2 regions of the Bradyrhizobium sp. SZCCHNR2028 genome follow, and region 1 is predicted to be linked to the other one. Evidence: riboswitches for the same ligand, from Rfam matches in the RefSeq annotation. Region 1 holds a riboswitch; the other holds the start of a gene.
The links. Region 1 has a riboswitch for S-adenosylmethionine ahead of QX121_RS16045 (homoserine O-acetyltransferase). Riboswitches for the same ligand answer to the same signal wherever they lie in the genome.

Region 1 (3,407 bases):
GCGACCAATGCTTGATGTTGTGCTCCCGTTGGATCGCGCTCTGAATGTCGTCGAAGACTTCAAAGTACACCAATCGCTTCAAGCCATACCGCCTGGTGAAGCCATCAACCAAGCCGGATCGATGCTGAAAGACACGGCGCATGAGATCGCTGGTCACGCCGACATAGAGCGCACCGTTGGGACGATTAGTCATGAAGTACACGTAGCCGCCCGCCATCTCGCCATACTGCAAGACGTGGATGGCCGGGAGAGCGGGCCACAAACTTCAACAAGGCCCCGGGGCTGCGGTCGCCCCCCGTCTCCCTACCGCCCCTTCTCCGCCCTGCTCAGAAGAAACACCCCCTGCTCGCCGAACATGTTCCAGAACCACCAGGGCATGGCGACGCGCAAGGGACGGCCGTAACTATCAAGTGCGACGGCGCGCTCCATCTTGACGCCGATCTCGTCGCAGAGCTGCACGAAGTCCTTGATGGTGCAGAAATGGATGTTCGGCGTGTCGTACCAGGTGAAAGGCAGATTGTCGGTGCGCGGCATGTGGCCGCCGACCAGCAGCTGCAGCCGCAGCCGCCAGAAGCCGAAATTCGGGAAGGTGACGATGGCACGGCGGCCGATGCGCAGGAGATTTTCCAGCACCGTCTTGGGCCGCCGCGTCGCCTGCAGGGTCTGCGACAGGACCACGTAGTCGAACGCATCGTCGGGATAATCGACGAGATCGGTGTCGGCATCGCCCTGCACCACCGCGAGGCCCTTGGCGACACAATGGTTGACGCCCTCGCGCGACAGCTCGATGCCGCGGCCGTCGATGCCGCGGCTCTCGAGCAGCTGCAGCAGGTCACCGTCGCCGCAGCCGATGTCGAGCACCTTGGAACCGCTCTCGACCATGCCGGCGATCAGGAGATGATCGGGCCGATAGGCCAGCACCTCGCCGCCGGAGAATCCGTTCAGCGGCAGCACACCCTGCATGCTCATGTCTCAGCCTCCCGTCGCGACCTTGAGGCCGCGCGCCTTGCCGGCGGAATCGAGAAAAGCGCTGGCGATCTCGAAGAACTCGGGGACGTCGAGCAGGAACGCGTCGTGCCCCCTGTCGGTCTCGATCTCGGCAAACGACACCCGCGCGCTGGACGCGTTGAGCGCATGCACCAGCGCCCGCGACTCCGAAGTCGGAAACAGCCAGTCGCTGGTGAAGGACACCACGCAGAAGCGGGTCTTGATGCCGCGGAACGCCGCCGCCAGCACGCCATCGTGGTCGCCGGCGATGTCGAAATAGTCCATCGCGCGCGTCAAATAGAGATAGGAGTTGGCATCGAAGCGCTCGACGAAGGACGAGCCCTGATAGCGCAGATAGCTCTCGACCTGGAAATCGGCGTCGAACGAGAACGTCGGCAACTCGCGGTCCTGCATGCGGCGGCCGAACTTGCGATGCAGGGCTGCATCCGACAGATAGGTGATATGCGCGGCCATCCGCGCCACCGCGAGGCCGCGATGCGGATGGACGCCCTTGTCGCCGTAGCGTCCGTGGTCCCAATCCGGATCGGCCATGACGGCCTGGCGGCCGAGCTCGTGGAAGGCGATGTTCTGCGCCGAGTGCCGCGTGGCACAGGCGATCGCGAGCGTGGCGAACACGCGTTGCGGATAGGCCACCGTCCATTGCAGCGCCTGCATGCCGCCCATCGAGCCGCCGACCACGGCGAACAGCGTGTCGATGCCGAGATGGTCGATCAGCATCGCCTGGGCGCGCACCATGTCGGGGATGGTGATGATCGGGAAATCGAGCCCCCAGACCTTGCCGGTCGCAGGGTTCAGCGAGGCCGGTCCGGTCGAGCCCATGCAGCCGCCAATCACGTTGGAGCAGATGATGAAATAGCGGCTCGGGTCGAGCGGGCGGCCGGGGCCGACCAGCGTCTCCCACCAGCCCGGCTTGCCGGTGACCGGATGACGGTTGGCGACGTGCTGGTCGCCGGTCAGCGCGTGGCAGACCAGGACCGCGTTCGATCTGTCGGCGTTGAGCTCGCCATAGGTCTGGTAGGCGATCTGGAACGGCGACAGGTCGACGCCGCAATCGAGCCTGAGCGGCTTGTCGGCACCGAACTGCGCGACCAGCGAGCTCGGATGATCGACCTCGTGCGAGCGCTCTTCGGGCGCAATCGTGCGCAGCGCGGAGGTGGGTTTCGGCGTCAGGCCTGTCATGTCTCTCACCCCGGCCATCCGGCAAGGGCTCCCGAACCACGTGACACATCAGGCCATGAAAAACCCGGCCTGAACTGGGGTTCGGCCGGGATCGATAACGCCCCCGGCCTGTTTAGCGAGTTTTTTAACGTGGCTGCAAGCCGGCCGGCTCAAATGACCACGGAACAGGCAGAAACTAGTCCCGCGGGCGCTCCGCGTCAAGGCAAGCTGGGGTTGACCGCCGATCGGGCGCCCCACGGCTGCAAACCAGCCAAGCCTAGGCGGCACAAGGTAAACTTGCTGTTGCGCGCGTCTCCCGCATCGGAGAGAACGACATCCGTTCCAGTCGGCCGCACGTTAACCGGTGGCCTGCGAAGAGTGACCAGCCCATGTCCAACCCGCCGCCTGCCCCGCCTTCGCTTGCCGATTTGCGCAAGGAGATCGACGCGATCGACGAGCAGGTCCATCAGCTCCTGATGAACAGGGCCGACATCATCGACCGGCTGATCAAGGTCAAGAAGACGCAGGAGGTCGGCTCGGCGTTCCGGCCGGCGCGAGAGGCCGACATGATGCGGCGCCTGGTACAGCGCCATCGCGGCATCCTGCCGCTCGACACCGTCGAGGGCATCTGGCGCGTGATCGTCTCGACGTTCACTTACGTGCAGGCGCCGTTCTCGGTTCACGCCGACGTGTCGGTCGGCGAATCCGCGATGCGCGATTCCGCCAGGTTCCATTTCGGCTTCGTGGTGCCTTATGTCGCCCATTTCAGCGCCCAGGCCGCCGTCGAAGCCGTGGCGCGCTCGAAGGGCGATCTCGCGCTGGTGTCGACGACCTCGGGGCATACGCCGTGGTGGATCACGCTGGAGCCCGCGGGCGCGCCGAAGATCATCGCGCGGATGCCGTTCATCGAGCGGGCCGACCATCCGGCGGCGCTGCCGGTGTTCGCGATCTCGCGCGTCGCGGACGACGCGCTGGTGCTGGAGGTCGAGACCTGGAGCATCCGCGTCTCCGGCTGGAATGCGCAGGTGTCCCGCGCGCTGTCGCCGCTCGCCGACGTCATCGCGGTGCCCGATACCGCCTTCGACGGCGCGGCGCTGTTGGTGTCGATCGAGTCGCCGTCGAACCTCGACAAGATCAAGGCTGCCCTGATCGCGGCGGGCGCCTCGGTCCGCTCGACGGCCCTCGTCGGCGGCCATGCGAAACGCTATACGGTTCCCAGCTGAGACGCCCCGCGCCAGTGA
Region 2 (3,407 bases), on a different contig from region 1:
GAGACCGCCAAGCTGGTCGATGACGGCGTCGCCAAGATCCAGGCGGCGGCCTCCGATGTCGTGCTGGTCGACCTGCAATATTCGCCGCGCGTCAACGAGCGCTCGGAGAACGCCAGCCGCATGAACAAGCTGCTCGGGCGTATCGCCGAGCTGCATCACGCCGGCATCTTCCCCCGCTTCGAGGTGATGCGCGACTGGCACGAGCGGCAGGCGATCCCGATCAACGAGTTCGTGATCTCGGACGGTCTGCACATGAGCGATTGGGGCTACGCCTGCTTCGCCCAGCTGCTCGGCGACGACATCATCCGCTCGGTCGGCCAGGTCAAGCTCGGCATCAACACGCCGGCCAACGTGCTGACCTATCGGCCGATGTGAGAGTGGCGAGTAGGGAAATAGCGAGTAGCGAATAGGATGCAATCGGTACGCCCTATTCGCCATTCTCTATGCGGCCATTCGCTACGCGGCCCTCAGGGCCGCATCCAGATCCTCGATCAGATCGTCGGCATGCTCGAGCCCGGCGGAGAAGCGGATGAAGCCCTCGCTGATGCCGAGCTCGGCGCGCGCCTCGGGCGTCAGCCGCTGATGCGTCGTCGTCGCCGGATGCGTGACCAGCGTCTTGGCGTCGCCGAGATTGTTGGAGATGCGCGCGAGCTTCAAGCCGTTGAGCGTGCGGAACGCGCTGGCCTTGCCGCCCTTCACCTCGAAGCCGACCAGCGTCGAGCCGGCGCGCATCTGCTTGCGCACGGTCGCCGCCTGCGGATGGTCCTCGCGACCGGGATAGATCAGCCGCGAGATCTTCGGATGCGCCGCGAGAAAGTCGGCCACCTTCGCCGCCGTCTCGGTCTGCGCGCGCACGCGCACCGCCAAGGTCTCCAGGCCCTTGAGCAGGACCCAGGCGTTGAACGGCGAGATCGACGGACCGGTCTGGCGCATGAAATTGTGGATGTGCTCGGCGATGAACGCCTCCGACGACAGGATCACGCCGCCGAGGCAGCGGCCCTGGCCATCGATGTGCTTGGTCGCGGAATACACCACGACGTCGGCGCCGAGCGCGAGCGGGCTCTGCCAGATCGGGGTCGCGAACACGTTGTCGACGATCAGTCGCGCGCCACGGGCGTGCGCGATCTCGGCGATCGCGGGAATGTCCATCACGTCGAGCGTCGGATTGGTCGGGCTCTCCAGGAAGAACGACTTGGTGTTCGGCCTGACCGCCTTCTGCCATTGGTCGAGGTCGAGCCCATCGACCAGGGTCGATTCGATGCCGTAGCGCGGCAAGAGATCTTCGACGACGTAGCGGCACGAGCCGAACAGCGCCTTGGCGGCGACGACGTGATCGCCGGCACGGAGGGGAGCGAGGATTGCCGTGGTGACTGCGGCCATGCCGGTTGCGGCCGAGCGGCAGGCCTCGGCGCCCTCGAGCTCGATCATGCGGCGCTCGAACATTGCCGTGGTCGGGTTGGAGAAGCGCGAATAGATGAAGCCGGGATCCTCGCCCTTGAAGCGCGCCTCGCACTCCTCGGCGGTGGCGTAGACGAAGCCTTGCGTCAGATAGAGCGCCTCGGCGGTCTCGCCGAATTCGGAACGCAAGGTGCCGGAATGCACCAGGCGGGTTTCAGGACGATAGCGGGCGAACGACGCCGGGGCCTTCGCGGGGGACTTCGACATGTGACCTCCATCGTGACCACCGCCTCCAGCGATGGGCACAAAAAAACCGGCCTGGGAAAACTCCTCACGGCCGGGATCACAATCGTCCCCGGCCTGTTTAGCGACTTATTTAACGTGGCTGCAAGCCGGCCGGCTCAAATCACCACGGGATAAGTCGTGCTCATAGTCGCAACCGGCCTTTCCGTCAAGCCAGCCATCGGATAACCGGTAAAAAGACCCTATATAGGCTCGATAAGCCGCCGTTCCGGCGCCTGCAAAGGATCAGGTCTTGCCGTTTTCGCTCAGCCCCGACGCCCACGGCATCCTCCCCGATCGCATGATCGTGGCGATGGCGGAGGCTGGCCTGATCATCCCCGCATACGATTTTGTCGAAAGCCAGATCCAGCCGGCGAGCCTGGACCTGCGGCTCGGCGACATCGCCTATCGCGTGCGGGCAAGCTTTCTGCCCGGGCCGGGCGCGACGGTCGCCGAGCGTATCGACGAGTTGAAGCTGCACGAATTCGCGCTCGCCGACGGCGCAGTGCTGGAGACCAACTGCGTCTACATCGTGCCGCTCTTGGAGAGTCTCGCGCTGCCGAAGGACATCGTCGCGGCCGCCAATCCGAAGAGCTCGACCGGGCGGCTCGACGTGTTCACCCGCGTGATCGCCGACGGCACGCGACGATTCGACATGATCGGAGCCGGCTATCACGGTCCGCTCTACGCCGAGATCAGCCCGAAGACGTTTCCCGTTTTGCTGCGCGAAGGCTCGCGCCTGTCCCAGGTCCGCTTCCGCTACCGCGACGCGGTTCTGTCGGAGGACGAACTGATCGCGCTGCATCAGGCCGAGCGGCTGGTGGATCGCGATGATGCGGATCTCGTCGGCGGCGTCGCTCTTTCCGTCGACCTGTCCGGCAGCAATGCCAACGGCTATGTGGGCTATCGCGCCAAGCGCCATACCGGCGTCGTCGACGTCGACCGCCGCGCCGGCTATGCCGTGGAGGAGTTCTGGGAGCCGATCAAGGCGCGACCCGACGGCAGCCTCATTCTCGATCCCGGCGAGTTCTACATCCTGGCTTCGAAGGAGGCCGTGCAGGTGCCGCCGGACTACGCCGCCGAGATGGTGCCGTTCGATCCGCTGGTGGGCGAATTCCGTGTCCACTATGCCGGCTTCTTCGATCCCGGCTTCGGCTATGCCGGCGCCGGCGGGCAGGGCTCGCGCGCGGTGCTTGAGGTGCGCTCGCGCGAGGTGCCGTTCATCCTCGAGCATGGCCAGATCGTCGGCCGCCTCGTCTATGAGAAGATGCTGGCCCGGCCGAACGCGATGTATGGCAGCCGCATCGGCTCCAACTACCAGGCCCAGGGCCTGAAGCTCTCCAAGCACTTCCGCCTCTAGGCCCGGCTGCGCGCTGACCGCGCACCCCCAATGCGCCCGCTGCACGGGGCGCGGCCCGGCGGTGTGCTAGGAGGAACGACAAAGGTCCCGCCAGATGGCGCGGCCAAACGGGGAGCGAGCATGTCCGAGATCGGCTTGGCCGACAGTCCGGTCGGCGAGGGGCGTACGTTGCCGCCCATCGCGAAGCCGGTTCGGAATGCGCTCGTCGACGGACCCATTCTGCGCACCCTGCTGTCGCTGGCCTGGCCGAACATCATCGCGAACTCGGCCGGCACCTGCGTCGTCATCGCGGAGACCTCCTATATCGGCCGGCTCGGTATCGAGGCGCTGGCGGCGATGGCACTGGTGTTCCCGCTGGTGATCCTGA

Region 2: linked by a shared signal. The riboswitch ahead of QX121_RS27715 (O-succinylhomoserine sulfhydrylase) and the one ahead of QX121_RS16045 (homoserine O-acetyltransferase) in region 1 are both predicted to bind S-adenosylmethionine.

What each region holds. Positions count from the first base shown of each region.
Region 1 covers NZ_JAUHJF010000008.1:213,282-216,688, reverse strand. The annotation lists gene QX121_RS16055 (GIY-YIG nuclease family protein) at 1-217, opposite strand, end outside; gene metW (methionine biosynthesis protein MetW) at 304-969, opposite strand; gene QX121_RS16045 (homoserine O-acetyltransferase) at 973-2,187, opposite strand; SAM riboswitch at 2,279-2,358, opposite strand; gene QX121_RS16040 (chorismate mutase) at 2,556-3,389, shown strand.
Region 2 covers NZ_JAUHJF010000025.1:7,761-11,167, reverse strand. The annotation lists gene QX121_RS27720 (SGNH/GDSL hydrolase family protein) at 1-375, shown strand, start outside; gene QX121_RS27715 (O-succinylhomoserine sulfhydrylase) at 457-1,665, opposite strand; SAM riboswitch at 1,742-1,821, opposite strand; gene QX121_RS27710 (2'-deoxycytidine 5'-triphosphate deaminase) at 1,934-3,040, shown strand; gene QX121_RS27705 (MATE family efflux transporter) at 3,161-3,407, shown strand, end outside.